Regions from separate parts of the Pectobacterium parvum genome, predicted to be linked through region 1. Evidence: predicted binding sites of a transcription regulator. Region 1 holds the regulator's gene; each other region holds the start of a gene.
The links. The regulator sigma-54, encoded in region 1, starts transcription at its own class of promoters, with help from an activator protein. The targets are predictions, from matches to a motif close to GTTGGCACANNTTTCGCTNT.
Positions count from the first base shown of each region.

Region 2: a site for sigma-54 is predicted at 5,447-5,466, ahead of glnA (glutamate--ammonia ligase). Genes of this name have one in related genera too.
Region 3: a site for sigma-54 is predicted at 2,116-2,135, ahead of norV (anaerobic nitric oxide reductase flavorubredoxin). Genes of this name have one in related genera too.

Region 1 is NZ_CP087392.1:4,531,796-4,542,049, reverse strand. Features, by position in the region: gene rapZ (RNase adapter RapZ) at 1-626, opposite strand, end outside; gene ptsN (PTS IIA-like nitrogen regulatory protein PtsN) at 781-1,254, opposite strand; gene hpf (ribosome hibernation promoting factor) at 1,351-1,638, opposite strand; gene rpoN (RNA polymerase factor sigma-54) at 1,662-3,095, opposite strand; gene lptB (LPS export ABC transporter ATP-binding protein) at 3,145-3,870, opposite strand; gene lptA (lipopolysaccharide ABC transporter substrate-binding protein LptA) at 3,874-4,446, opposite strand; gene lptC (LPS export ABC transporter periplasmic protein LptC) at 4,427-4,993, opposite strand; gene kdsC (3-deoxy-manno-octulosonate-8-phosphatase KdsC) at 4,990-5,556, opposite strand; gene kdsD (arabinose-5-phosphate isomerase KdsD) at 5,576-6,649, opposite strand; gene LOZ86_RS20440 (calcium/sodium antiporter) at 6,724-7,689, opposite strand; gene mlaF (phospholipid ABC transporter ATP-binding protein MlaF) at 8,175-8,987, shown strand; gene mlaE (lipid asymmetry maintenance ABC transporter permease subunit MlaE) at 8,995-9,777, shown strand; gene mlaD (outer membrane lipid asymmetry maintenance protein MlaD) at 9,782-10,254, shown strand, end outside.
Region 2 is NZ_CP087392.1:196,842-207,095, forward strand. Features, by position in the region: gene hemN (oxygen-independent coproporphyrinogen III oxidase) at 1-745, shown strand, start outside; gene LOZ86_RS00855 (YshB family small membrane protein) at 929-1,051, opposite strand; gene glnG (nitrogen regulation protein NR(I)) at 1,195-2,607, opposite strand; gene glnL (nitrogen regulation protein NR(II)) at 2,616-3,665, opposite strand; gene glnA (glutamate--ammonia ligase) at 3,959-5,368, opposite strand; gene typA (ribosome-dependent GTPase TypA) at 5,738-7,561, shown strand; gene yihX (glucose-1-phosphatase) at 7,724-8,335, shown strand; gene dtd (D-aminoacyl-tRNA deacylase) at 8,400-8,837, shown strand; gene fabY (fatty acid biosynthesis protein FabY) at 8,976-9,917, shown strand; gene LOZ86_RS00895 (AsmA family protein) at 10,016-10,254, opposite strand, start outside.
Region 3 is NZ_CP087392.1:1,192,854-1,203,107, forward strand. Features, by position in the region: gene norW (NADH:flavorubredoxin reductase NorW) at 1-550, opposite strand, end outside; gene norV (anaerobic nitric oxide reductase flavorubredoxin) at 561-2,072, opposite strand; gene norR (nitric oxide reductase transcriptional regulator NorR) at 2,238-3,776, shown strand; gene fumA (class I fumarate hydratase FumA) at 4,034-5,677, opposite strand; gene LOZ86_RS05340 (hypothetical protein) at 5,997-6,161, shown strand; gene LOZ86_RS05345 (LysR family transcriptional regulator) at 6,167-7,045, opposite strand; gene LOZ86_RS05350 (multidrug/biocide efflux PACE transporter) at 7,275-7,745, shown strand; gene LOZ86_RS05355 (EamA family transporter) at 7,948-8,802, opposite strand; gene LOZ86_RS05360 (Lrp/AsnC family transcriptional regulator) at 9,009-9,464, shown strand; gene alkB (DNA oxidative demethylase AlkB) at 9,600-10,254, shown strand, end outside.

The sequences.
Region 1 (10,254 bases):
AGGAATGAGGCGACGGGCTTATCCAGACCGGTCATCGGGCGCAGTTTCGGATCCCAGTGTGGGTTTGGCAGGAAGCGCACGTCAAAGACATAATCCGCATCGATAGGAATGCCATGCTTGAATCCGAATGATTCGAACACCATCGTGAGTTCGCGTTCCCGCTTGCCGAGCAGTCGAGTACGCAGCATCTCAGCCAGTTCGTGCACCGACATCTCTGAGGTATCGATAATCAGATCGGCGCGTGAACGTAGTGGTTCCAGCAGGTCGCTTTCTTCATCAATAGCGCTTTCCAGCGACAGATTCTTGCTGGACAGCGGGTGCAGGCGACGGGTATCGCTATAGCGGCGGATCAACGTATTGCGATCGGCATCCAGAAACAGCAATTGAGGCGAGAAGCTGGGTGGCAGTTGCTCCATGGCATGCTCGAAGATCTCTGGGGATTCCGGCATATTGCGCACGTCAATGCTGACCGCTGCGGAAATGTTACGCGCCGCAAGCGTATTAGCCAGTTCTGGCAGTAGAACCACTGGCAGGTTATCTACGCAGTAGAACCCCATATCTTCCTGTGCGCGCAGGGCGACAGATTTCCCTGAACCTGAGCGACCGCTGACAATCATCAGTACCATCTGACGACTCCCCTCTGGCAACGTGATGGCGAATTTTCATTGCCATGATTTTTATGATGTATCGCTAAAAAATGACGGCTTAGCGCACGGATTGCAAGTATTCTCTCGTTCTACTGCGAATAGCCCGTCATCGTGAGTATGACGATCGTCTGGTTTAACCCGCTTCCGTCATAATCAGGTACAGCTCTTCATCGCTTTGCGCCGCGCGTAGGCGTCGGCAAACCGTTTTATCCGCCAGTCGCTTGGCAACAAGCGATAGGGTATGCAAATGGGTTTTACATTGTTCCGCCGGAACCAGCAAGGCAAAAAGCAGATCAACGGCCTGATTATCAATAGCATCGAAAGCGATCGGTTGCTCTAACTGGATGAAAACACCGATGGCACCCAGCGCATTATCGTCTTCCAGCTTACCGTGAGGAATGGCAATGCCGCCGCCGATTCCCGTGCTGCCCATGCGTTCGCGGGTGAGGATGGCATCAAAAATAATCTGCGAAGGAATGTTAAGCTGCTTTGCGGCCAGCTCGCTGATAATTTCCAATGCCCGTTTCTTACTCTGGCAGTGGACGGTGCTTCGGGTGCACTCAGGACGTAATACGGTGCTGAGCTGCAATACGGGATCGTGGTTCATTTTATTTTCACTTAACGACGCTTTCACTTCTGGTGATCCCGACCCACCCGATGGATGGGCCGAGTTTGTTCCTTTGCCAAACGGCAAAGGAGAAAATTAGTGCTGCTTAAGTTTATCTTTATGCTTATTGAGCTGTCTCGCCAGCTTATCAATCAATAAATCTATCGCGGCGTACATATCTGCCGCCTCTGAGGTTGCATGCAGCTCGCCGCCATTAACGTGGAGCGTGGCCTCGGCAATTTGCTGAACTTTTTCCACTCTCAATACCACATTGACCTGATTAATCCGGTCAAAATACTGCTCTAATTTGGCAAACTTGCCATTCACAAAATCACGCAGTGGTTCAGTGATATCGATGTGGTGTCCGGTAATGTTGAGCTGCATAGTGTCTTCCTTCTCTGTTGAGATCAAACCAGTTGTTTACGCTGATTCGATGGTGGGATAGATAAAGACTCTCGGTATTTTGCCACGGTTCGACGCGCCACGATGATGCCCTGATCGGAGAGCAGCGCCGTCAGCTTGCTATCGCTTAGTGGTTTCACGGGGTTTTCCGCCGCGATAAGCTTCTTCACCAGCGCGCGGATTGCCGTTGACGACGCTTCTCCGCCGCTATCGGTATTAACGTGGCTGGAGAAGAAATATTTTAGTTCAAAAATGCCACGTGGGCTGTGCAGGAACTTTTGTGTCGTCACGCGTGAGATGGTGGATTCATGCATATCCACTGCCTGCGCGATGTCTGCCAGTACCATGGGTTTCATGAATTCTTCACCCTGCTCGAAGAAATCCTGCTGTTGCTCGACGATGCAGCGAGTCACTTTCAGTAGTGTGTCGTTGCGACTTTCCAGGCTTTTGATGAGCCAGCGCGCTTCTTGCAGATTGCTGCGGATAAACTGTCCGTCGCTGTCGTTGCGCGCGCTGTTACCCAGCGCAGCGTATTGCTGGTTAATCTGCAAGCGGGGAACGCTGTCAGTGTTCAGTTCAACGGACCAGATTCCCTGAACTTTACGAACCAGCACGTCAGGGATGACGTATTCGGATTCACCCGTGTTGATCGACTGCCCAGGGCGGGGATCGAGCGACTGGATCAGCGCCAGTGCTTCTTTCAGCACGTCTTCTTTCAGGCGCGTTACACGGATCAGACTGCGGAAATCATGGTTGGCTAACAGATCGAGATGATCGCTGACGATCAGACGAGCTTCAGCCAGACGTGGCGTGCTGTCGGCGAATTGGGAAAGCTGCACCAGCAGGCAATCGCGCAGATCGCGAGCGGCGACGCCAACGGGATCGAAGCGCTGCACGCGTTTGAGTACGGCTTCGACTTCTTCCAGCGTCACGTCGTCATCACCGATGCTGTCAAGAATGTCTTCCAGCGGCACGGTCAGGTAGCCAGTGTTGTCCACGGCATCGACGATAGAGGTCGCGATGGCGGCGTCGGTGTCTGAAAACGGCGTCAGCTCAACCTGCCACATCAGGTAGTCCTGAAGCGTTTGCGTGGTTTCGCCTTGATAAATCGGCAGCTCTTCATCGCGATAGTCGGTGCCGGTGCCTGACGGCGTGCCTGCGGAGTAGATTTCATCCCAGGTGGCATCAAGCGGCAATTCTTCCGGCATATCCCTTTGTTCAAGAGCTTCACCGGTATCCAGTGAATCGCTGTCTGCCTTTTCAAATGACTCGATTTCGTCGTGCTGATCCGTTTGTTCGAGCAACGGATTACTTTCTAACGCCAGTTGAATCTCCTGTTGCAATTCAAGCGTGGACAGTTGCAACAGACGGATCGCCTGTTGGAGCTGTGGAGTCATGGCCAGTTGCTGGCTAAGCCTGAGTTGCAAACCTTGCTTCATAAATCGCGCTAACGTCCCATAAGTACTGCAAAGATAAAATATTACCCTATCAGAGTCGGAAGCCTTCGCCCAGATACACGCGTTTTACCTGTTCATCGGCCAGAATATCGGTCGGTGAACCGTGGGCGATCAGGTTACCCTGACTCACGATGTAGGCTCGTTCACAGACATCAAGCGTTTCGCGGACGTTATGATCGGTAATCAACACGCCAAGCCCGCTGTCACGCAGATGCTCAATGATTTTTTTAATATCCAGTACGGAGATCGGGTCTACGCCCGCAAACGGTTCATCCAGCAGGATGAACTTCGGATTCGCTGCCAGCGCACGCGCAATCTCTACGCGGCGTCTTTCTCCACCGGACAGCGATTGTCCCAGACTATCGCGCAAATGAATAATATGGAATTCTTCCATTAGCTCATTGGCACGATCTTCCTGCTGTTCGGTCGTCAGATCTTTACGGATCTGTAACACCGCCATCAGATTGTCATACACGCTTAAGCGACGGAAGATAGAGGCTTCCTGCGGCAGATAGCCGATGCCGCGCAGCGCACGTTCGTGCAAAGGAAGCAGGCTGATGTCATCGTCGTCAATGACGATGCGTCCTTCATCACGCGGGACGATGCCCACCACCATGTAGAACGTTGTCGTTTTGCCAGCACCGTTCGGCCCGAGCAGGCCGACGATTTCACCAGAATTAACGGTGAGGCTGACGTTTTCTACGACCTTACGGCCTTTGTACGCCTTGGCTAGATTTTCTGCGGTTAATGTTGCCATAACTTATTCGGTGACCCGTGGTTGCGGTTGCTGAGAACGAGAAGGCTGGCTCTTGTTCTCTTTCTCCTGAAGCTGAGAAGGAACCAACACCGTCGTCACGCGTTTTCCTTTATCGCTGGTCGCTTCCATCTGCTGCTGTTTCACCAGATAAGTGATGCGATCGCCTTTGACATTGCTGTCCTGCTGTTCCAGATAAGCATTGCCTGTGAGTACCAGAAAGTCTTTGGCCAGCTCGTAGCGGATTTTCTGTGCGTGACCTTTCACCGGCTTGCCATTGTCCTGCATCTGGTAGAACGTCACGGGGTTGCCGTAACCTTCCACCACTTCACTGCCTTGCGTGCCTTGTGGACGCGTCACGACGACCTTATCGGCTTTCACCTCAATCGTCCCTTGTTTTACGACAACATTGCCGGTGAACGTCACCGTATTGCCCTGCATGTCCAGAGATTGCTGTGCTGAATCAATGTGAATAGGTTGGTTGCTATCGCCAGTGACGGCAACGGCGGAAACGCTGACGGCGAACAGCGAGCTGGCGATCAGGGTGTTACGCATCAGATTATTGGTTTTGGATTTCATAAGAGGTTTTTACCTTTTCGATCAACTCGGCCGTTTTGTTACGCAGATTCCCGCGCATTTTCATTCCGCTTGAGGTAAAGCTGGCACCGTACAGGGTGACTTCATCATCGGAGGAGACGTCCTGCGTTACCAGATTCACCTGGGCATTATTCGTTGTGATGCGCTGAAGCTGTGCGTCTTTCGTCAGGCTATTCACCTCGACGTTGCCGTACAAATAGAGCATCTTGTCTTTTGTCAGCTTGGCGCGATCGGCGCGTACTGACCAGGTTGCCGTACCCTGTTCATTGAACAACGTGGCAACAGGCGTGGTAAACCAGCTCAACTGTTCGTCGTTGAAATACTCCGCTTTTTCCGAAATCAGTCTGTAGCTCAGCTTACCGGCGGGGCTGTATACCTGCGTGTTGGTCTTTTCGCTGGTATAAACTGGCACGGCGGGGTCGTTTGCATCCGGTGCTGTTACCGTGTCCTCATCCGCAATATTCCAGCCGATGAGGATAAGCACCAACAGAGCCAGAAAAGCGGTGAGCCAACGCTTGGTTTTACTCATATTGACAACCCTTTGGCATGCTCCAGCTTGTCCTGCGAGAACAGAATCAAATCACACAGCTCACGTACTGCGCCGCGGCCTCCCGCAATGCGGGTGACATAATCTGCGCGCGGCAATAACAGCGGATGGGCATCAGCCACGGCAACGCTCAGCCCGACCTGTGCCATCACTGGCCAGTCGATCATATCGTCGCCGATATACGCGACCTGATTTGCCGTTACTGACAGTTTATCCAACAGATCGTTGAAGGCCAAAACCTTATCCGATTGCCCCTGATAAAGATGGTTAATGCCCAGCGTTTTACACCGATCTTCCAGCAATTTTGCTGAACGCCCGGTAATGATGGCAACCTCAATATCGGATGTCAGCAAGCAGCGAATACCATAACCGTCGCGGACGTTAAAGGCTTTCAGCTCTTCGCCGTGATTACCCCTATAAATCAGACCATCGGACATCACGCCGTCAACGTCGCAGATTAACAGGCGAACCTCACGGGCTTTATCCAGTACCTGTTGATCGACAGACCCATAGCAGGTATCGGTTTGCGCCCTGACTTCACTCATTCACTATTATCCTTTCTTTTTAAACCACGCCAGCCCGCAGCATATCGTGCATATGGACGATCCCGACCAGACGATCGTTTTCTGCCACCAGCACGGAGGTGATGTGGCGCGACTGCATCAGGTTAAGTGCATCCACCGCCAGCGTTTGCGGTGCGACCCGGATGCCGCCCGCGGTCATCACATCAGCAATGCGCGCGCTGTTCAAGTCAATATTCATGTCGAAGATACGGCGCAGGTCACCATCGGTAAAGATGCCCTGAATTTTCATATCCGCCTCGCAGATTACCGTCATACCCAGATTTTTGCGCGTAATTTCCACCAGCGCATCACGTAATGAGGCATCGTGTGGGACATGGGGAATCTCATCGCCCGAATGCATGATATCGCTGACGCGCAGTAAAAGTTTGCGGCCGAGTGCGCCACCAGGGTGAGAAAGGGCGAAATCTTCTGCGGTAAAGCCGCGCGCCTGTAACAAGGCTACGGCCAGCGCATCTCCCATGACCAGCGTTGCAGTAGTGCTGGTGGTGGGCGCCAGACCGAGCGGGCAGGCTTCCTGTGGGACATGAACACACAGGTGAATATCCGCTGTTTTCCCCATTATACTTTCCGGTGCGCTGGTCATGCAGATCAGGAATACTTTCTGGCGTTTCAGAACGGGAATCAGCGACAGAATTTCATGGGACTCGCCAGAGTTGGAAATGGCGATCACGATATCGTGTGGCGTCACCATGCCGAGGTCACCGTGGCTGGCTTCGCCGGGATGAACAAAAAAAGCAGGTGTGCCGGTGCTGGCGAAGGTCGCGGCAATTTTGCAGCCGATATGGCCGGATTTGCCCATTCCCATTACCACCACTTTGCCTTCGCAGTGAAATATCTTTTTGCAGGCGAGGGTAAAATTGTCGTCAATGTATTGATCTAATTGCGCAAGCCCATCGCGTTCGATACTCAGTACCTGCTTGCCGGCCTGCTGGAAATCGAAATCCGCGGGTAGTTCATGAGCCTTTTGTCGCGAGTGATCGGCTTGTGATGCATGATCGGATAGTGCACGGTCAGACTGCTGTTTTAGATGCGCATCTTGTTCAAACTGTGACATACCAATAGTCCTGATTATGATGAAAAACAGAGCGTCTTATGAAAAACAAAACTTCTTATGAAAAACAAAACTGCTTATGAAAAGCAAAATAGGGCCGTCAGATAGGCGATAAATGCGCAACATAATAATGCGCCAGGGCCCTGTCCTATACGGCGTTTTTTGCTGAGGCACAGTGCGGTTAATAGCACGCTTGCCGCCAGCATGACCCAATAGTCGCGCTGAAAAACCTGAGGGTTCAGTGCGCCTGGCGAGAACAGAGCAGGTACGCCCAGAACAATCGCGATATTAAAAATGTTCGAGCCAATCAGGTTGCCCAGCGCAATGTCATCTTCTTTCTTCAACGTCCCGACGATGGCGGTAGCAAGCTCAGGCAGGCTGGTGCCAATCGCCAATATGGTCAGCCCGATGGTCAACTCGCTGACATCGAAGTAGCGTGCAATGACGGTGGCGTTATCCACCACCATGCGGGCGGCCATGGGTAAAATAATCATACCGAGAATCAGCCACAACACGGCGACCATCTGGCTGCTGTCATCCTGCGGGAGTTCCGCCAGCTGTTCGCGCGTCAGGCTATCGCCGCCTTCTCGCTGCGCCTGTTGTGCCATGCGAAGTATCAACACCAGACACAGAATGGCGGCCAAGAGCAGCATTATGCCGTCGGCACGGCTCAGGTAGCTATCATGCAGTAAAACACCACACAATAAAGTGACGGACAACATGAGCGGTAATTCCCGGCGCAGGATGGCCGAATGTACCGTTAGCGGGCGAATGAGTGCCGCGCTGCCGAGAATGAGTAAAATATTGGTGATATTGGAGCCCAGAACATTACCAACGGCCATGTCGCGTTGATCGTTTAAGGCAGCAGTAACCGAAACAATCAGCTCGGGTAGCGAGGTGCCAAAGCCGACAATAGTGATGCCAATGACGAAAGGAGGTAAGCCAAGAGAACGCGCAAGCACGGCGGCACCATAGACAAGACGATCGGCACCGTAAACCAGTAATAGCAAACCAACGAACAAGAGTAGTGTTGCAAAAAGCATGCAGCGTCCTTTAATAGGATATATACCCATCATACTTCAAGCTGCATGTGCGTTGGCTTTTCTCTCTCACCCCAGTCACTTACTGATGTAAGCTCCCGGGGATGAATGAGAGACATATTGTCTCTCACCAGAGGTCAGCCTTTGGCTGCTCAAATTCGTCTTTGACGAGTTTGTCGCTGCGTCGCCGCCTTCCTGCAACTCGAATTATTTAGTGTATAATCACCGGCCTGTTGTCGAATAAGTCAGTATTTCTGGACGATTTTCGCACAAAAAGCATTTTTCTGTGATGAGTGCTAATTCTGACGGTGCTTGGCGAAAAAGTAAAACCTGTCGCGATAAGTAAAACCCAGTAACGGTTTGTGCCGCCATTTTGGACAAGAACTTACGGTAAGTTTTTGTAAAACTCGCACCTTGATGAAAGCCAGCCGTTAGGCTGGAGTGAAAGACCTCTTTATGAGCGTACTGATGGGTAAGGAATGGAAATAATGAACCATGAGGCAACTAATCTGGTCGAGATCCGTGGTCTTAGCTTTCGGCGCGGAGAACGAGAGATTTTTACAGACATCACGCTGAATGTGCCTAAAGGCAAGGTCACTGCGATTATGGGGCCTTCCGGTATCGGTAAAACTACGCTGCTGCGCCTGATTGGCGGACAGCTACCGCCAGACAGCGGCGAAATTTGGTTTGATGGCGAGAATATCCCGACACTGTCGCGCAGCGAGCTGTATAACGCGCGCAAGAAAATGAGCATGTTGTTTCAGTCTGGGGCGTTATTCACCGATTTGAACGTGTTTGATAATGTCGCCTGGCCGCTGCGTGAACATACTCAACTGCCGGAATCGCTGTTGCGTAGCATCGTCATGATGAAGCTGGAAGCGGTAGGTCTACGCGGTGCGGCGGAACTGATGCCTGCGGAGCTTTCCGGCGGCATGGCGCGGCGCGCGGCGCTGGCGAGAGCGATTGCACTTGACCCCGAACTGATTATGTTTGATGAGCCTTTTGTTGGGCAAGACCCGATCACACTGGGAATACTGGTGAAACTCATCGATGAGTTGAATCATGCTTTGGGCGTGACCTGCATTGTGGTTTCTCACGATGTGCCGGAGGTGATGAGCATCGCCGATTACGCGTATATCGTGGCCGACAAGCGGGTGGTGGGGGAAGGGACAGCGGATCAACTGAGGGCGAACAATGACCCGCAGGTTCGTCAGTTCCTGGATGGTATCGCCGACGGGCCAGTGCCTTTCCGTTTTCCGGCTGGTGACTATAAAGCGTCGCTGCTAGGTTCAGGGGGTTAACGCAGTCATGTTATTACGGACGTTGGCGTCGTTGGGGCGTCAGGGAATCTCCACCAGTGCCTCGTTTGGGCGCGCCGGGCTGATGCTGTTTAATGCTCTGGTGGGTAAACCCGAATTCAGAAAACAGTGGCCGCTGTTGGTAAAACAGCTTTACAGCGTTGGCGTGCAGTCGCTGCTGATCATCATGGTTTCCGGCCTGTTTATCGGCATGGTGCTGGGGTTACAGGGCTATCTCATCCTGACGACTTACAGCGCCGAGGCCAGCTTGGGCATGATGGTGGCGCTGTCACTGCTGCGTGAACTTGGTCCGGTGGTGACGGCATTGTTGTTCGCCGGACGTGCGGGTTCCGCGCTGACGGCGGAAATTGGCCTGATGAAGGCAACGGAACAGCTCTCCAGTATGGAGATGATGGCGGTTGATCCGCTGCGCCGCGTGGTCGCGCCGCGTTTCTGGGCGGGGTTAATCAGCATGCCGCTGCTGGCGGTGATTTTTGTCGCCGTGGGCATTTGGGGTGGCGCGCTGGTCGGTGTGGACTGGAAAGGCATCGACAGCGGGTTCTTCTGGTCTGCCATGCAGGGCGCAGTTGACTGGCGTCAGGATGTCTTGAACTGCGTGATTAAAAGTATCGTATTTGCGATTACCGTGACCTGGATTGCACTGTTTAACGGCTATGACGCGATCCCGACGTCTGAAGGGATCAGCCGTGCAACGACCCGAACCGTCGTGCACTCGTCGTTAGCGGTACTGGGATTGGATTTTGTGCTGACAGCACTGATGTTTGGGAACTGAGTCGATGCAAACAAAGAAAACTGAAGTCTGGGTTGGTGTGTTTATGTTGATCGCGCTGGCTGCTATCCTCTTTTTATGTCTGAAAGTCGCCGATCTCAAATCGATTGGTAACGAGCCGACGTACCGCCTGTATGCGACGTTTGACAACATTGGCGGGCTGAAGGCGCGTTCTCCGATCAGAATTGGCGGCGTGGTTGTTGGCCGCGTAGCGGATATTTCGCTGGACGAGAAAACGTACCTGCCGCGTGTGGCAATGGATATTCAGCAGCGCTACGATCATATTCCTGATACCAGTTCTCTGGCCATTCGTACCTCTGGCTTGCTGGGCGAACAGTATCTGGCACTGAACATTGGGTTTGAAGATGAGGAAATGGGCACCGCGATCCTGAAAGACGGTGGTGTGATTCAGGACACCAAATCAGCGATGGTGCTTGAAGACCTCATCGGCCAATTCCTATATAAGAGCGGTAGCAATAG
Region 2 (10,254 bases), 360 kb from region 1:
GATTTACGGCCTGCCGAAACAAACGCCGGAAAGCTTCGCGTTTACGCTACAGCGCGTTGCGGAATTAAGCCCGCACCGGCTTAGCGTCTTTAACTATGCGCATTTACCCAGCCTGTTCGCGGCACAGCGCAAGATTAAAGAGGCGGATTTACCGAGCGCGGAACAAAAGCTGGATATTCTGCAACAGACGATTGGATCGCTGACGCAGTCAGGCTATCAGTTTATCGGTATGGATCACTTTGCTCGGCCGGACGATGAACTGGCGGTGGCACAGCGAGAAGGGAAGCTGCATCGCAATTTCCAGGGCTATACGACACAGGGTGATAGCGATCTTCTCGGTCTGGGTGTGTCGGCGATTAGTATGATCGGTGATAGCTATGTTCAGAACCAGAAAGAGCTGAAACAGTATTACGCGCAGGTTAAAGACCAAGGAAATGGCTTGTGGCGTGGGCTACAGCTGACACGTGATGACTGCCTCCGCCGCGATGTGATTAAGACGCTCATTTGTAATTTCCAGCTCAGCTATGCGCCCATTGAAGCGGAATACGCTATCGATTTTAAAACCTACTTTGAGCAGGATTTAGCGCTGCTGGCACCGCTGGTGGCCGATGGACTGGTCGATAGTTATGAAGACGGGCTGGTGGTGACACCGAAAGGACGGTTGCTGATCCGCAATATTTGTATGTGCTTTGATGTTTATCTACGTAGCAAGCTCAGAACACAGCAATTTTCCCGTGTGATTTAGTCAAAAAAACAGCCAGTCGGTGCAAACACCGACTGGCTGTTCTCAAACGTTTATACCCGTCATACTTCAAGTTGCAGGTGTGTTGGCTGCGTTCACTCACCCGAATCACTTACCTGTGTAAGCTCATCGGGATTCCTTCTCTTGCCGCCTGCCTGAAACTCGAATTATTTAGGGTATATTGGATCAACTAAAGAAGTTAATCAGTGCGGCACACAAAACGGCGGCAATAGCAGCCTGCGGCGAATGGCTTGCCGCGGAGCCAATTTCAGCGCCATGTGTTGCCGCGGAAATCAATGAATCCAGCATGGTGTTCCTCCCGAATCAGCGACACGATCATACTGCTGACTCGAGGCAAGTAAAGTACAAATTAATGACAATTTCGTGCGCCAGATTGTATTTTTTATCACCAAATTACTTGTTAACAATTGAGCAATAAAAAAGCAATCTCGCTACTCCATTCCCAGCTCTTTTAATTTACGCGTCAGAGTATTTCTGCCCCATCCGAGTAATCTTGCCGCTTCCTGTTTATGCCCCTGCGTGTGCCGCAGTGCCGTCGTCAGCAACGTCCTTTCCATTTCTGGCTGTGCTTCTGCCAACAGGTTTTGATGACCGGAACGCAGCGCGCGATCGGCCCATTGTGCCAATAGCGTGGCCCAACTGTCCGGCAGAATATGCACGGTGGAATCAGGTGCGGTGGTTTCGAACAATTCAGGCGGCAGATCCTGAATCAGCACTTCCTGACCGGCTGCCATGACTGTCAACCAGCGACATGTGTTTTCCAATTGGCGCACGTTGCCGGGCCACGGTAAACGGGTTAGCGCTGTTTCCGCTTCTGAATGTAGATTCTTCGGCTCGACGCCCAGTTCTTTGGCCGTAGCCTGCAAGAAATAACGTGCCAGGCGTGGGATATCTTCCCGACGTTCACGCAGCGGTGGCAGATGAACGCGGATCACATTCAGGCGGTGAAACAGGTCATCGCGGAATTTGCCTTCCTGCACGCGTTGTTCAAGATTTTGGTGCGTTGCCGCGATAATACGAACATCCACTTTTACTGCGGCATAACCGCCAACGCGATAAAACTGCCCGTCTGCCAATACGCGCAGCAAACGTGTTTGTACGTCTAGCGGCATATCGCCGATTTCATCCAGAAACAGCGTACCGCCATCGGCTTGCTCAAAGCGGCCCTGACGAATCTGGTTTGCGCCTGTAAACGCGCCTTTTTCATGGCCGAACAGTTCTGATTCGATCAGATCCTTGGGAATGGCCGCCATATTCAGCGCGATAAAAGGGGCTTTTGTACGCGGGCTGTGGCGATGCAGGGCATGTGCCACCAGCTCTTTACCGGTTCCCGATTCGCCGTTAATCAGCACGCTGATCGACGAGCGAGACAGGCGGCCGATGATGCGAAAGACATCCTGCATCGCGGGGGCTTCGCCAATAATATCCGTTGTCGGGCCATTGATCGGCTGGTTGCGTACCGGCTGCTGCTGTTCCAGATAATGACTGATCGCTCGCTCAACCAGCGCAACGGCTTCATCAATATCGAACGGCTTCGGCAAATAGTCGAACGCACCCTGTTGATAAGCGCTGACGGCGGCATCCAGATCGGAATGTGCCGTCATAATGATGACCGGGAGCATTGGGTGGCGCTGTTTGATTTGCTGTAAGAGCGCTAATCCATCCATCCCTGGCATACGGATGTCGGACAGCAGAACGTCAGGCGTTTGTGTCGCCAGCGCATGCAGTACCTGATTTCCGTTCTCAAACGTTGCGCAGGTTAAACCCGCACCAGCAAGCGCGCGCTCAAGCACCCAACGGATGGAGCTATCGTCATCGACAATCCAGACTATCCCTCGTTGCATTGTGAACCTCACTGGCGAATGGGCAGGTAAACCGAGAATTCGGTGTGTCCTGGCCAACTGTTAAATTCAATTTTACCGGAGTGCTGGTCGATAAGACTGCGGGCGATGGAAAGCCCTAAACCGGTTCCCCCTTCGCGTCCGCTCACCATCGGGTAAAACAGTGTGTCCTGTAGTTGAGCAGGTACGCCGGGGCCGTCATCTTCCACGTCAATACGAGCGGCGAGACGATAGCGCACACCGTGTAACGTGAGCTGAAAAGCCGTGCGGGTACGTATCGTAATCGTTCCGCCTTCCTCGCCCAGCGCCTGTAGCGCGTTGCGGGTAATATTCAGCAGTACCTGTTCAATCTGATCGGGGTCGTGCGTCAGCTCTGGCAGGCTGGGGTCATAGTCTTTCACCAGCGTCACGTTATCCGGCTTCTCCAGTGAGACAAGCTGGCAAACGCGTTCAGCGACCTGATGGATACTTTGGGTGACGTGCAGGCCGGGCTGCTGTGGCCCGAGCAGGCGATCAACCAGATTACGCAGGCGATCCGCCTGTTCGATAATGACCTTGGTGTATTCCGTCAACGCTGGGTCAGGCAGTGCTTTAGCAAGCAACTGCGCGGCACCGCGCAATCCGCCAAGCGGATTTTTTATCTCATGCGCCAGACCTCGGACCAAATCACGGGCGGCCTGCTGTTGTGCATGTTGAAGCTGTTCCTGACTGAGACGGCGCTGGTTATCCATCGGTGCCATTTCCAGTAGGATAAAATCGTTCTGTACCCGCTGAGCGGTGAGCGACATGATGTGCGCTTTGCCATCTACGACGATGGTGACTTCGTTATCCGTAAAACCTTGTCCTGAATCCAGACTTTCACGCAGTAAATCGATATTCAGAGAAAAATATCCCAGCAAATCGGGCAGCGGCGTGCCGGATAATTTACGCGAACTTTGTGCCAGTAATTGCTGTGCTGCCGGGTTGGAATAGTGAATCGCCAGATCGTTATCCAGCAATAAGATGCTGTTTATCAGGGAATTTAGGATCTGCCCAGCATCGGGCAGCGTGCCTGTTGCCATAACGCAGACTCCCGCACCGTCGTGGTGCATTGTAGTGTGAATGATGGATGTTACGTCGCAACGGCCAATGCCGGTGGTGAAAAAAGCCCATCCGAAGAGGGGCTGAAGCGTTTCCACGGCAACAAAAAATTTTCAGGAAAAATTTTTGACGTCGCTCTGCGACGGCCCATACAGGGGTGATGGGCATGGATAGCCCATCACAAAAAAACTTCTTAGTATTCTGTTGTTTATCGGTCATGGTCGGGTATCAGCACACCCAACCACGCCGAGGTAGAGATTAGACGCTGTCGTTATTAGACGCTGTAGTACAGTTCGAACTCAACTGGGTGCGGTGTCATACGAACGCGGTCAATCTCAGATTTACGCAGTTCGATATACGCTTCGATAGCGTCATCAGTGAACACACCACCACGGGTCAGGAACTCGCGGTCTTCGTTCAGTGCAGCCAGGGCCTCGTCCAGAGAACCAGCAACTTTTGGAATCTCTGCTTCTTCTTCCGGTGGCAGGTCGTACAGGTTTTTGTCCATCGCATCGCCAGGGTGGATTTTGTTGATGATGCCGTCGAGGCCAGCCATCAGCAGTGCAGCGAAGCACAGGTACGGGTTAGCCGCTGGATCCGGGAAGCGTGCTTCGATACGACGTGCTTTCGGGCTAGCAACCACTGGGATACGGATTGAAGCAGAACGGTTACGGGCAGAGTAAGCCAGCATAACAGGTGCTTCGTAGCCTGGGACCAGACGCTTGTAGGAGTTGGTGGTCGGGTTAGCCAAGGCGTTGATGGCTTTAGCGTGCTTGATAACACCGCCGATGTAAAACAGCGCCATTTCAGACAGGCCGCCGTATTTGTCGCCAGCGAACAGGTTAGTGCCGTCTTTAGACAGAGACATGTGGCAATGCATACCAGAACCGTTATCACCGAACATTGGTTTTGGCATAAAGGTCGCGGTTTTACCGTAGGCGTGAGCCACGTTGTGCACGACATATTTGTAGATCTGAATTTCGTCAGCTTTTTTGGTCATGGTGTTGAAGCGGGTAGCCACTTCGTTCTGACCAGCGGTAGCCACTTCGTGGTGGTGAGCTTCAACAACCAGACCCATTTGTTCCATGGTCAGACACATAGCAGAACGGATGTCCTGTGATGAATCGACTGGTGGAACTGGGAAGTAGCCGCCTTTCAGACCTGGACGGTGACCTTTGTTACCGCCTTCGTATGCTTTACCGGAGTTCCAGTAAGCTTCGACATCGTCGATAGCGACGTGGGAACCGGACGTGCTGCTGCCGAAACGGATATCATCGAACAGGAAGAATTCTGGCTCAGGCCCGAACAGGACGGTATCGGCAATGCCGGAAGAACGCAGGAAATCTTCCGCACGTTTCGCGATAGAGCGCGGGTCGCGGTCATAACCTTGCATTGTGCCTGGCTCGAGGATGTCACAACGAATGATCAGTGTAGAATCTTCGAAGAACGGATCGATCATTGCGGTGCTGGCATCGGGCATCAGAACCATGTCTGACTCGTTAATACCTTTCCAGCCGCCAATCGAAGAACCATCAAACATTTTACCTTCTTCGAAGAAGTCGGCATTGACTTGATGAGCCGGAATGGTGACGTGCTGCTCTTTACCTTTAGTATCAGTGAAGCGTAAATCAACAAACTTCACTTCGTGCTCATTCAGCATCGTCAAAACATGTTCTGCGGACATACTTGGTTCTCCCGATTGGTCATTTATCGTCGTGGAACGAATATCGTTGTGGATTGATGTTGTTGCCGTGAGTAGACTAAAGCTAAAAGTGTGCCAACTTTTTAAATGTGTGCAATGTGTTGCTCCTTGGGGCTTTCTCACGTAAACCCACTGCACCATTATAGTCTAAAGCACCAAAATGGTGCTCCATATGTGAATTATTGCACTTATTTGGTGCATTCATGTTCGCTTGTAGCGCTTTTGCACCGTGAAAGGGATCACAAAGCAGGCAGCTCTAGGTTGTTTATCATAGATGCTTGTGATCTTGTTTAGTCCCTCGATTAATACGTGTACAATAGCGCGCTATTTCTAAATGCCTGAGGCAAAGCTGTGATCGAAAATTTGCGTAACATCGCCATTATTGCGCACGTTGACCATGGGAAAACCACCCTGGTTGACAAGCTGTTGCAACAATCCGGAACGTTCGGTGAACGTGTCGAAGCAACCGAGCGTGTAATGGACTCCAACGATTTGGAGAAAGAGCGTGGAATTACCATCCTCGCAAAAAATACCGCCATTAATTGGAAAGACTACCGTATTAACATCGTAGATACCCCGGGACACGCCGATTTCGGCGGCGAGGTTGAGCGTGTAATGTCGATGGTTGACTCGGTACTGCTGGTTGTTGATGCGATGGATGGCCCGATGCCGCAAACGCGTTTCGTGACCAAAAAAGCATTTGCCAACGGTCTGAAGCCAATTGTGGTTATCAACAAAGTTGACCGTCCTGGCGCGCGTCCTGACTGGGTTGTCGATCAGGTATTCGACCTGTTCGTGAACCTGGATGCGACTGACGAGCAGCTGGATTTCCCGATCATTTATGCTTCTGCGCTGAATGGTATCGCGGGTCTTGACCATGCTGACATGGCGGAAGATATGACTCCGCTGTATCAGGCGATTGTCGATCACGTTTCTCCGCCTCAGGTTGAGATGGATGCGCCGTTCCAGATGCAGATCTCTCAGCTGGACTACAACAACTATGTTGGCGTTATCGGTATCGGCCGTATCAAGCGCGGTAAAGTTAAGCCTAACCAACAAGTCACTATTGTTGATAGCGAAGGCAAAACTCGTAACGGTAAAGTCGGTAAAGTTCTGACTCACCTGGGTCTGGAGCGTATCGACGCGACTGAAGCAGAAGCAGGCGATATCATCGCGATCACCGGTCTGGGCGAGCTGAACATTTCCGACACCATCTGCGATCCGCAGAATGTCGAAGCGTTGCCAGCACTGAGCGTCGATGAGCCTACCGTCACCATGTTCTTCAACGTTAATACTTCACCATTCTGCGGTAAAGAAGGTAAGTATGTCACGTCGCGCCAGATTCTGGAGCGTCTGAACAAAGAGCTGGTGCACAACGTTGCTCTGCGCGTTGACGAAACCGAAGACGCTGATGCGTTCCGCGTTTCTGGTCGTGGTGAATTGCACCTGTCAGTTCTGATCGAAAACATGCGTCGTGAAGGCTTTGAACTGGCCGTATCACGTCCGAAAGTTATCAACCGCGTTATCGACGGTCGTAACCAAGAGCCGTTTGAAAACGTGACGCTGGACATCGAAGAACAGCACCAGGGTTCAGTCATGCAAGCCATGGGTGAGCGTAAAGGTGATGTGAAAGACATGATCCCAGATGGCAAGGGTCGTATCCGTCTGGATTACCTGATCCCAGCTCGTGGTCTGATCGGTTTCCGTACCGAATTCATGACCATGACGTCTGGTACCGGTCTGCTGTACTCCACGTTCAGCCACTACGATGACGTGCGTCCCGGTGAAATCGGTCAGCGTCAGAACGGCGTGCTGGTTTCCAACGGTCAAGGTAAAGCGGTCGCGTTTGCACTGTTCAGCCTGCAAGATCGCGGTAAGCTGTTCCTCGGACACGGTGCAGAAGTGTATGAAGGCCAGATCATCGGTATTCACTCACGTTCTAACGATCTGACAGTAAACTGTCTGACCGGTAAGAAACTGACCAACATGCGTGCATCGGGTACCGATGAAGCAACCACACTGGTTCCGGCTATCAAAATGTCTCTGGAACAAGCGCTGGAATTCATTGATGACGACGAACTGGTTGAAGTTACGCCACAGTCTGTCCGTATTCGTAAGCGTCACCTGACCGAAAACGATCGTAAACGCGCTAGCCGCGGCAGCAAAGACGTCTAATTTCAGACGGATTTGTCTTGTTACGCAACAGGGCACCTTCGGGTGCCCTGAATTTTATGCGCTTTCTTCCACTTTAACCTTTCCTTTATATTTCCTCCCTGTTCAGTTTCTCCATTTCCCGCTACAGTGAAAATCCTACGATTACTTCAGGAGGTCACTGCCATGCTGTATATCTTTGATTTAGGCAATGTCGTCATAGATATTGATTTCAATAGAGTATTGGGTGTCTGGAGTAATCTGAGCAGCGCGCCGCTCGCGACGTTGCAAGAGCGTTTTGTCATGGGCGAGGCGTTTGAACAGCATGAGCGGGGTGAGATCAGCGACGAGGAATTTGCCACCAGACTGTGCCAGGAAATGGGCATCGCCCTGAGCTTCGAACAATTCACCGCTGGCTGGCAGGCTATTTTTGTCGCGTTGCGTCCTGAGGTTATCGACATCATGCAGCGCCTGCGTCAGGAAGGGCACCGCGTGGTGATTCTGTCGAATACTAATCGTCTCCACTGTTCACACTGGCCTGCGCTATTCCCAGAAGTGGCGACGGCGACCGACAAGCTCTACCTGTCGCAAGATATTGGATTACGTAAGCCGGAATTGGCGATTTATCAATATGTCCTGACAGAGGAAGGCGTTCCGCCTGCGCAAGCCGTCTTTTTTGACGATAATGCCGCGAACGTCGATGCGGCACAAAGCCTGGGCATTCACAGCATTCTGGTGACCGATCGTCAGGTGGTGCCGGATTTTTTCGCCATGCAGGCGACGACGGCTAAAGCATGATTTATATCGCAGGGGCGGACACAGCCCCTATTGGGAATGATAACATCAGGAGTAGTTGGGTTTTATGATTGCGCTAATTCAACGAGTATCCAGCGCCAGCGTTACGGTAGAAGGCAGTGTGGTTGGGGAAATCGATAAAGGTTTACTGATCTTGCTGGGCGTTGAGCAGGGCGATGACGAACAAAAAGCCACGCGACTTTGCGAACGTGTATTGGGTTACCGCATATTCGGCGACGATGACGGGAAAATGAATCTCAATGTTCGTCAGGCTGGCGGCAATGTGCTGGTGGTTTCGCAGTTTACGCTAGTTGCCGATACGCAGCGTGGCATGCGGCCTGGTTTTTCTCGCGGTGCGCATCCCTCAGAGGCCGATCGCCTCTATCAATATTTTGTCGGACAGTGTCGTGAGCAAGGCGTTCACACGGAAACGGGGCAGTTTGCGGCAGATATGAAAGTGGCATTGGTGAATGACGGCCCGGTGACGTTCTGGCTACAGACATAGCATTGTCGCGTCATCGGTCTGTAATGTCATGGTGTTGTAACGTGCTATTACCATTGCCGTTCTGCGTATAAATTTGCTTCAACAGTCTGATTTCATGAACCCTGATGCAATGAGGCATCTCGGTATAGAGGAAGGGTTATGTATCATTTGAGAGTACCTGAAAGCGCGGAAGAACTGGATGCGTACTATCAATTTCGCTGGGAAATGCTGCGTAAACCTCTGCACCAGCCGTTGGGCTCCGAACGTGATGCCTATGATGCTTTGGCACATCACCAAACTGTGGTGGATGAACAGGGAAGGCTGGTTGCGATTGGGCGTCTTTCTATCAATGCGGATAATGAAGCGGCAATCCGTTTTTTAGCTGTTCACCCCGACGTCCGAGGGAAAGGGTTAGGCACGCTGCTTGCGATTACCCTGGAGTCAGTCGCGCGTCAGGAAAGCGTCAAGCGCGTGGTCTGTAGCGCCCGTGAAGACGCAATAGATTTCTTCTCCAAGCTGGGCTTTGTTAATCAGGGGGAGATCACCGCGCCACAAACCACCCCCGTGCGGCACTTCCTGATGATTAAACCGGTGGCGACGTTGGATGACATTTTGCATCGTCCTGATTGGTGCGGACAGCTGCAGCAGGCGTGGTACGAGCACATTCCCCTGAGTGAAAAAATGGGCGTGCGGATAAGCCAGTACACTGGAAAGCAATTTATTACCACCATGCCTGAAACGGGCAACCAGAACCCGCATCACACGCTTTTTGCCGGCAGCATGTTTTCTCTCGCTACACTTACTGGTTGGGGATTGATCTGGCTGTTGCTGCGTGAACGGCACCTCGGTGGAACGATTATTCTGGCGGATGCGCACATTCGTTACAGCTCGCCAGTGAGTGGCCGACCGAGCGCTATTGCCGATTTAGGGTCGCTGAGTGGCGATCTGGATCGCCTCGCTCGTGGACGTAAGGCGCGTGTGCAGTTAAACGTCGAGCTCTTCGGTGATGATAACAAAGGGGCGTTGTTCGAAGGAGTTTATATCGTACTGCCTGCTCAACCGGACGCGCCGCTGGAAGAAGGTGGGTCAGTAGTGGATTAACCCTAATCTCGATCGCTTAAAGATCGAGATACTGGGGGCTACCACGGTGCGAGGCATCCCTGCGGGAGCCTCATCACCGTGTTTTGAAAACGTAATAATTATGGCGTTTCTGTCACGGTTCCCTGATGCATTTGCTGTCTGACAGGGTGGTCGTTGCTATCCACGCCTTGCAGCGTACCGTTTAGCGTCGGCTTCAGCGGCGTATCGGCGGCAAGTCGCCCATTCAACTGCAATTGCAGATTCGTATTACCTGTCGGTGCGGTTGCGGGTTCTGGCCATCCCCAACGCGTCAGAACATCCAGCGGTACGGCGCGTCCTGTCAGTGACAGGGAGAAAT
Region 3 (10,254 bases), 1.4 Mb from region 1:
CTTCGGGCGGCATCAAAGCGGGCAGAATGCTGCTGGCACAGTCAACCAGCGTGACCCGTTTTCCAGCGCGACCCAAATCCATCGCCAGCTCAGTCCCGATGAGTCCGGCACCTAGCACCAGTAGGCGTTCGGCCTGCCAGAGTCGGTTTTCGTGGGTGCGATATTCCTGCTGACTATTGAGCGTCAGCATATATTCGCGTCCCGGAATCGGCGGAACCATCGCGCTGGCACCCGTTGCGAACACCAGTTTGTGGTAATCGTAACGATCCGTGCCGCAGACGACCTGTTGCGTATGGCGGTCAATGGCAGTGACGCGCGTATTAGCCAGCAGCGCAATGCGGTTTTCTTCAGCAAACGCGGTTGCCGATATCTTGGTCAGATCGTCGACGTGCTGTTTCAGGCTCATCACATGGCTTAAATCCGGCTTGTTGTACTCATCGCCGCTGTCGGCGGTAATCAGACGGATAGGGCTGTGGGCATCCAGCTTGCGCAGCTGTCGGATGAGCTGGCGGGCGGCAAAGCCCGCGCCAATAATCACGATATCTTTCATCATCCTCTCCTTAGCGAATCGGATTGAAAACGTCTTTGCCCAGCCCACATTCCGGGCAGAGGAAGCTGTCTGGTACGTCCGACCATAGGGTGCCAGGGGTGACATCCTGCATCGGTTCGCCGAGTGCCGGATCGTAGATCCACTGGCAGACGCTGCACACCATACAACCGTTTTCTGACTGTGCCGCTGGCTGTGCGGTTGCCTGTGGCGCAGCGACTTCATTGCATCCGCAGGCGCTCTCGGCTGGGGCGCTCACATTCTGCGGTGCCGCGGCGGTCTGTTTTGCGGGCGAGATGACGCGACGGGCAGGCGTATCATCCAGCGGATGCAGTGCCCACTGACGGGCGATTTCGCGGCCGTGATTGCGGCAAATTTCCAGCGCTGAACCATCAGGACGCCACTTGGTTTTCAGCGCCAGCGTGGTTTCAAAACCGGCATCCATCAGACGGGTTTGAACGCGGTCTACCGCACCGCCGTTCCAGCCGTAGCTACCGAACGCCGAGGCTTTCTTGTTTTGGAAACGCAGGCCAGTGATCTCTTCCAGCATGGCGGCGACCTTCGGCATCATCACGTTGTTCATGGTGGATGAACCGACTAATACGCCTTTCGAGCGGAAGACCTGCGTCAGGATTTCGTTCTTGTCGTGACGGGCGACGTTATAGATTTTTACCGCTACGCCGGGATCGACATCGTTGATGCCTTGCGCAATGGCGTCGGCCATCATGCGGGTGTTATTGGACATGGTGTCATAAAACAGCGTGATGCGATCTTCCTGATAGCTGTCCGCCCACTTCAGATACAGGTGAATGATCTGGGCCGGATCGTCACGCCATACTACGCCGTGCGAGGTCGCCACCATCGACAGCGGCAGGTTGAAGCCCAGCACTTCGTGGATCTTGGCGGTCACCAAGCGGCTGAACGGCGTCAGAATATTGGCGAAATAGCGCTGGCACTGTTCAAACAGTTCAGTTTGATCGACTTCGTCATTGAACAGGTGCTCATCGCAATAGTGCTGACCGAACGCATCGTTACTGAACAGCACGGCATCCTCGGTCATGTAGGTCATCATGCTGTCCGGCCAGTGCAGCATGGGTGTTTCGATAAAGATCAGCTGCTTGCCGTTGCCGATATCCAGCGTATCGCCAGTTTTGACCGTGTGGAAATTCCACTCAGGGTGGTGGTGGTGCCCAGTAATGGAATCGATCGCATTGTAAGTACAATAAATTGGCGTGTTGGGAATACGCGCCATCAGTTCGCTCAGCGCCCCGGCGTGATCCTCTTCGGCGTGGTTAATCACGATGTAGTCAATCGTGTTCAGATCCACTTCTGCCATCAGATTCTGCACAAACTCACGGCTGAATTTGTGATCGACGGTATCGATCAGCACGGTTTTCTCTTCGCGGATCAGGTAGCTGTTGTAGCTGCTGCCTTGCAGCGTTTTGTATTCGGTGCCGTGAAAATCACGGACTTCCCAGTCGCGTTGTCCAACCCAGTGGATATTGTTCTTAACGTGAATTGTCATGTTCTGAAACCTCAGTAGTCATAGTCGGGAATATGCTGTAGAGATTGCAGGAAGTGTGCCAATTTTTAATGCATTGATTTATAAAGTTTTAATAAATTCCGATTGTCAAAATGACATACCTCATCTATTGTCCTAATGACACAGGCTCTGTCATTAGGACACACCATGACACTCTCTATTAACGCCCTTGCCCGCATTGCCATCGAGCTGCAAATGGGGCTATCGAATCAGGATCGCTTCCAACGCTTAATCAACAGCCTGCGCCAACTGCTGGGCTGTGATGCCTCGGCGCTGCTGCGTTACGAGAATCAGCTGTTCCGTCCGTTGGCGATCGACGGTCTGGCGCCGGACGTGCTGGGGCGGCGCTTTCGCCTGTCCGATCATCCGCGTCTGGAGGCGATTGCCCGCGCGGGCGACGTCGTGCGCTTTCCGGCGGACAGCCAGCTTCCCGATCCCTATGATGGTCTGATCCCCAGTCAGGAGGATCTTAAGGTGCATGCCTGCGTCGGCTTGCCGCTGTTTGCCAATCAGAACCTGATCGGGGCGCTGACGGTGGACGGCATGGATCCCTGCCAGTTCGACCATTTTAGCGATGAAGAACTGCGGCTGGTAGGAGCGATGGCGGCGGCGGCGCTGAGCAACGCGCTGCTGATGGAGCGTCTTGAGCGGCAGTTACCCGCGCCGGTTCGTGCTGAAAGTCCGGCGGCTGAAAGCGTTGAGGAAATGGTAGGGCTATCGGAACCGATGCAGCGGTTGAAGAAAGAGGTCGATATCGTCGCAGGTTCCGACCTTAACGTATTGATTATGGGGGAAACCGGCGTTGGTAAAGAGCTGGTGGCGCGGGCGATTCATCGCGGTTCCAGCCGGGCAAGTCATCCTCTGGTGTACCTGAACTGTGCCGCGCTGCCGGAGTCGGTCGCGGAGAGCGAGCTGTTTGGTCATGTGAAGGGCGCGTTTACCGGTGCGATCCATCATCGAACCGGCAAGTTTGAAATGGCGGATAACGGCACGCTGTTTCTGGATGAGATTGGCGAACTGTCGCTGACGCTACAGGCGAAGCTGCTGCGCGTATTGCAGTATGGCGATCTCCAGCGGGTGGGTGATGACAGCAGCCTGAAAGTGAACGTGCGCGTGCTGGCGGCGACTAATCGCGATCTGCGGCAGGCGGTGTTGGATGGGGCTTTCCGTGCCGATCTGTTTCACCGTCTGAGCGTGTTCCCGCTGTCTGTACCACCATTGCGCGAGCGTCGTCAGGATGTGGCGCTGTTGGCGGGATTCTTCTGTGAACGTAGCCGTGCGCAACTGGGACTGGCACGTTTGGCGTTGACGGCAGACGCGGGAGCGCTATTGGAACAGTACGACTGGCCGGGGAATGTGCGTGAGCTGGAACACGCTATTTATCGTGCGACTGTGCTGGCGAGAGCGGGGCAGGAATCGGGCGAGGTGCTGTTAGGTCCCGAGCATTTCAATCTCGAACTTCCCTCCCAGCCAATTCATACGACTACTGGCTCATCGAGCGCTATCGACACTGAGCTGGCGTATTTCATCAACGGCGGCCTGCGAGAGGCAACGGATGACTATCAGCGTCGGATCATCCAACAAACGCTGGCGCGCCATGAGGGCAACTGGTCATCCTGCGCAAGGGAACTGGAAATGGACAGCGGCAACCTGCACCGTTTGGCAAAGCGGTTAGGCATCAAATAAAAAACGCCCCGAAAATCGGGGCGTTGAGGTTGCTGACAAAGCCCGCAGAGCGGGGTAACGGATAGATCGTAAAGACGCTGCAAGTACGTCCATGTAAGCTCGGATTACGCCATCCCTGGCGCAAACGCTTTACTCTTCTATTCCGTTACTCCCGTTTTCATTCGGCAAATAGGTTTGTCAACGGTCTGAAAGCGCCCCGACAATAGGGGCGTTGGCACACGAAATATCGCCTAACTTCTAATCACGTAAAAATTTCTTTAACCGCATTTCACGCACTTGGCGCTCTGAATCACCTGGAAGAAATCGTTGCCTTTATCATCGACCAAAATAAAGGCTGGGAAATCTTCGACTTCGATTTTCCAGATCGCTTCCATGCCCAGTTCTGGGTATTCCACGCAGGTCAGGCTCTTGATGCTGTTTTGCGCCAGAATCGCGGCCGGGCCGCCGATGCTGCCGAGGTAAAAGCCGCCGTGTTTATGACACGCGTCGGTCACCTGCTGACTGCGGTTGCCTTTCGCCAGCATGATCATGCTGCCGCCGTTGGCTTGCAGTAAATCAACGTAGGAATCCATACGGCCAGCGGTGGTTGGGCCTAACGAGCCGGACGGGTAGCCTTCTGGCGTTTTCGCCGGGCCCGCATAGTAAATCGGGTGATCTTTGATGTACTGCGGCAGGCCTTCGCCGTTATCCAGACGCTCCTTCAGCTTGGCGTGAGCAATGTCACGACCCACGATGATGGTGCCGGTCAGCGAAAGGCGGGTGGATACCGGATACTGTGACAGCGTCTTCAGGATCTCAGACATCGGACGGTTCAGGTCGATTTTAACCGCATCGCCTTCACCCGTTTCACGCAGATGTTCAGGAATATATTTACCCGGATTCTGCTCTAACTGCTCCAGCCAGACGCCCATGCGGTTGATCTTGCCTTTGATGTTACGGTCAGCGGAACAGGACACGCCCATACCGACCGGACAAGATGCGCCGTGGCGCGGCAGGCGGATAATCCGCACGTCGTGCGCAAAGTATTTACCGCCAAACTGTGCGCCCAGACCCAGGTCGCGCGCAGCTTCCAGAATCTCTTGTTCCAGCGCGACATCGCGGAATGCCTGACCGTGCTCGTTGCCTTCGGTCGGCAGCTCGTCGTAGTACTTGGTTGACGCCAGCTTAACGGTTTTCAGCGTAGTTTCTGCTGAGGTGCCGCCAATGACAAATGCGATGTGGTACGGCGGGCAAGCCGCGGTACCCAGCGAGCGCATTTTCTCGATCAGGAAGCTTTTCAGTTTACCTGGCGTCAGCAGCGCTTTGGTTTCCTGATACAGGTAGGTTTTGTTGGCTGAACCGCCACCTTTGGTGACGAACAGGAATTTATAGTCTTTGCCTTCGGTGCTGTAGAGGTCAATCTGCGCGGGCAGGTTGGTGCCGGTGTTGACCTCTTGATACATATCCAACGCGGCGTTCTGCGAGTAGCGCAGGTTGTCTTCAATGAACGTGTTGTACACACCTTTGGACAGCGCTTCGGCATCATTACCGCCAGTCCAGACGTTCTGGCCTTTTTTACCGACGATGATCGCCGTACCGGTATCCTGACAGGTCGGCAGAATGCCCTTGGCGGAAATTTCTGAGTTGCGCAGGAATTGTAGAGCAACGTATTTATCGTTTTCGCTGGCTTCTGGGTCGTGAAGAATATCGGCAACTTGCTGCTGGTGAGCGGGGCGGAGCATGAAAGAGGCATCGTGGAAGGCTTGCTGCGCCAGAAGGGTCAACGCGGCTGGATCGATCTTCAGGATGTCCTGACCTTCAAATTGCGCGACAGAGACAAAGTCGGTGCTCAACAGGCGATATTCGGTGTCATCTTTACTGAGTGGAAACGGATCTTGGTAATAGAAGGGTTTATTCGACATTTTTTTCTCACTTGCAATTGCATCAATTAGTAAATTTTCACCTTATAGGATTCAGCATCTTATTATTAAGGCGTATTACTGCAGCACTACAGGGATGTCTCGAATACAAAAGTAGTAATCACCATAATAGTATGGTTTTTTGTCGGGAAGTACTACTTTGGTACATCACAATAATAATGATGTCGTGCATTATTCTCTCTGTGACTGACGAGCGAAACCGCCGCACGGCTCGGGTTTCCGCGGACAGGCAACTCAGGAAAATGCGTGTGGTTTAGCGTGAAAATATTTCTCTTTTAATTGGCTTAATTAAGTAAAGTAAATGGTGGAATTAAAAACAATAACCATTTCATCTTTAATGTTATTCGTTGGCGATATAAAGAAACCGTTATTGGCTTTTTATCGCTTAATGAAAAAACAGGCCGACCACCAAAGCCACGGCGCAGTGACAGAGGTGATGACGGATGTGATGTTGCCAATACAGTGACGGCGTTATGGCGGCGTAGTCTCTTGTTGGGCAAGGAGATTGTCGATCATCCACAGCCCTGCCGGACCGGGCGGATGTGGTTTGGACCAGACAACGTCCACGTCAATCCACTGCGGCCAGCCCGTGACAGGCAGCTCCACCAGTTTCCGCTGGTCGTATTGCGCCACCAGCCAGCGTGGCAGAATGCTCCAGCCGTGCCCCTGCTGCGCCATTTCCAACAGCATCAAGTAGGACGGCGCAGACCAGACGATCCCTTCTGGTTGCAGCCGATCGCTGCGTTTATAGGTATTGAGATAGAGCTGGCGGATTGTCGCCAACTGGCTGCGCGTCACGATTTTTTCCGTTGCGAGCGGGTGCGCTGCCGACACAAAGATGGCCATGTCGGTTTTGACCTGCAAACGCGCGGCGGCAATGTCGGTCGGGTAATCCGCCTGAGTGCGCACTAGCCCGACATGCGCACGGTTTGTTTGCAGCAGATCGATCACGTCATCACCTTCCGCAATCAGGCATTCAAATTCAATATCGGGAAAGTGATGGGCGAAACGCTGAAGCACGGGTTCGTAGTGGGGCGCTTGCCAGATATCGGACAGCACAAACGTCAGGCGGGGTTCGATATGGTCTGCCAGACGGATCGCCAGCCCATCCAGTTCTTCGCTGGCGGATAAGATCGCCTGTACGTGGGAAAGTACTTTTCTGCCTGCCAGCGTGAGCACCGGCTGGTGACCGGATCGATCAAACAGCGTCAGCCCCAGATCGGCTTCCAGATTGGCGATGGCCGCACTGATCGTGGACTGGCTTTTATGCAAGCGCCGTGCGGCGGCCGAAAATGAGCCCGCATCAACGGCGGTCACAAAAGCCAGCAGGGATTCCGGTGAATATCGCATTTTTATCTATACCCTAAATAATTCGAGTTTCAGGAAGGCGGCGACGCAATGAATCCCCAGGAGCTTACTTCAGTAAGTGACTGGGGTGAGCGAGGAAAGCCAACGCACATGCAACTTGAAGTATGACGAGTATATCGTTTTTATCGATGGAATCTAACTGTACTCTACCACCTTATGCGATGAAAATAGCCGCAGTCAGAACCAAACAATGAATAAAAGTGAATGTGCTATGCAAAACAAAACCAACAAAACGTTACGTGAACGTGTGTACCATGCGGTGGGCTTTGAGCTAATCGCGTTGACGATCTGTGCGCCAGCGGGTGCCTGGCTGCTGAATAAGCCGCTGTTCGATATGGGCGCACTGGCGATCATGCTGTCCAGCGTCGCGATGATCTGGAATATGATCTACAACTCGATATTCGATCGCCTATGGCCTGCGGATCGCGTTAAGCGCCGACTGCCGATTCGTATTGCTCATGCGCTGGGGTTTGAAGGCGGTTTTATCCTGATTGGTCTGCCGCTGGCGGCGTGGATGCTGAACGTTACGCTGTGGCAGGCGCTGATGGTGGAGATCGGCTTCTTCCTGTTCTTCCTGCCGTACACCGTGGTGTATAACTGGGTCTACGATACGTTGCGGGAGCGCATTATGAATCGCCGTCGCCACGTTCGTCAGGTGTCGGCTCGCTCCCGTTTACGCTGATTTCGCGCTTTACCGGTGTGTCAGTTTGAAGCTTTGATACGCCGGTAGCTCAAGCGATCGCCATAAATACCATGAGGTAAGCATAGGGTAAAGTTCTCGGTGTGGCGCTGTCTGATGGCGACAATCGCCGATCTTTTCGAACTGGCTGGCTCAGCGGGTATGACATACTGTTGCCATCACAATGAGTTTTTTTGTTTTTTACTCATTTATTTTGCTCCCTCTTCGATTGTGCACAAAGCGTTGTTCCCATACAGGCAGCGGTAATTGCCAGTATGCCGCTACATTGAGCAAGGCTGAGTTTTTCGCCTAATATAAAAAATCCAGATAACGCACTGACAGCGGGCGATGCGCTCATCAGAATTCCAAAGGTGTTGCTGGATAAGCGGCGCAGCGCATAAATATCCAGTAAAAACGGTAGTGCACTCGACATAATGGCAATTAAAAAACCGAGCATGAAAATATCGGGAATTAAAAGTGCAAAACCGCCCTGGTAAATACCGTTGGGTACGATAAAAAGCGACGCAAAGACTGTGCCAGCTGCAACGCCACGACTACCAAATTCTGCCGCCTTGCCACCAACCCGGACATAAATTCCCCAGCAAAAAGCAGCGGCGATGACGTAGGCAATTCCGCGTGGATCGAGGGGGCCGTTCTGACCGCCTAGCGGCAGCAGTAGAAGTCCAAGAAGAGCAAAGCCGCTCCATGCCAAATCTGATTTTTGGCGTGAGGCTAGCACTGCGACGGTGAGTGGCCCCAATACTTCAATTGAAATGGCAATGCCCACGGGAATGTATTGGAATGACATATAGATGAGGATGTTCATTGCCCCCATCATCACGCCGTAGGTGGCGAGGGTACTCCACCCCTTTTTGTCAGTCCGTAATGTCCAAGGTTTAAATACAACAGCGAGCAACAGCATGGCGATACCCACTCTTAGTGCCGACATGCCAAGTGGCCCCACCACGGAAAAGGCGCTTTTGGCAAAAGCCGCGCCAGTCTGGATCGAAATAAGCGAAACAAAAACCGCCAGTAGCGGCAGGTGAGTAGATTTATTCATTATGGTGTCGCTATTTTAGCTAAAAAAGAAATAAAGCGGCACATACGCAAAAAAACGTCTATCGTTTTTGCCGCCATCATAGGGATCGTTGACGCGTAAATTTTACCAATGACAGGGTGAGGAATGTGTGCAAACATCTTCATAGAAACCATTAAAATTGGCGTAAAGCGGCAAATTAGATTTTTTTTTGAAGGAAACGGCCAAGCATGAAATTAGACGCTATCGACCGCCGTATCCTTGCGGCCTTGGTCAACAATGGCAGAATGACGACGGCAGAGGTGGCAGAACGCATCGGGCTTTCGCCTACGCCCTGTGGAAGGCGTATACGGCAGATGGAAATGGCTGGGGTGATTGAGGGGTATTCCGTAAAGCTGAATCCCGGCGCACTGGGTCTGGGGATTTGCGTTCTCATTTCGGTTAAATTGTCACGTCCAAATCCCGAAGCGCATCGCGAGTTTGTGAGCGCGGTATCAGGCATGAAGGAAGTAACCGAATGCATGCTTGTGACTGGAGAGAGTGATTACATGCTGAGGGTATGGGTAAAGGATATGAACACGCTGGCGGACTTTGTCCCTACCGTGCTTCAGGGGATACCCTGTGTCGCAGAAACCTCCACGACCCTAGTGATGAAACATATTGGCGGAACGCCGCTGATACCCTAGTGATATGAGCGAAAACCCAACAAGACGCACGCGGTAGGCATAAATTTATAAGGGGATACTTTCAGGTATCCTCTCCACTGTGGAGACTAACGATGCACGGCTTCAGGTTGCGTATTCACCCAAGGATTCGTCACCGTGAATTTTGATTTATTTGCCGATGAAGCGCCGCGCCGCTGGACGGAAACGCTGGCACCGGGTGCTGTCATCCTGCGTGGTCGCGCCTATGACGATGCTCCGGAGTTGATGACAGCGCTGAAAGCCGTCACTGCGCGTGCACCGCTGCGTAACATGGTTACGCCGGGTGGGTTCGTGATGTCGGTGGCGATGAGCAATTGCGGTCAACTTGGCTGGGTGACGGATGAGCACGGCTACCGTTACACCCCATACGATCCGCTGAATGGAGAGGTGTGGCCTGCTATGCCGGACATCTTTTCCCGGCTGGCGAGGCAGGCGGCGAGCGACGCTGGTTTTGCTGATTTCGAACCGGATGCCTGCCTAATCAACCGCTATGCTGTTGGCACGCGTATGTCTTTGCATCAGGATAAAAACGAACGGGATTTCCGCCAGCCGATTGTGTCTGTGTCGCTGGGGCTCAGCGCGACGTTCCTGTTTGGTGGCATGGCGCGTAGCGATAAAGCACAGCGCGTTCCGCTGACACACGGCGATGTGGTGGTCTGGGGCGGTGAATCGAGGCTCTATTTCCACGGCATCCTGCCGTTGAAAAGCGGCAACGTACCGGAAGGGATGCTCGACGAATGCCGTTTTAACCTGACGTTTCGTAAAGCCGGAT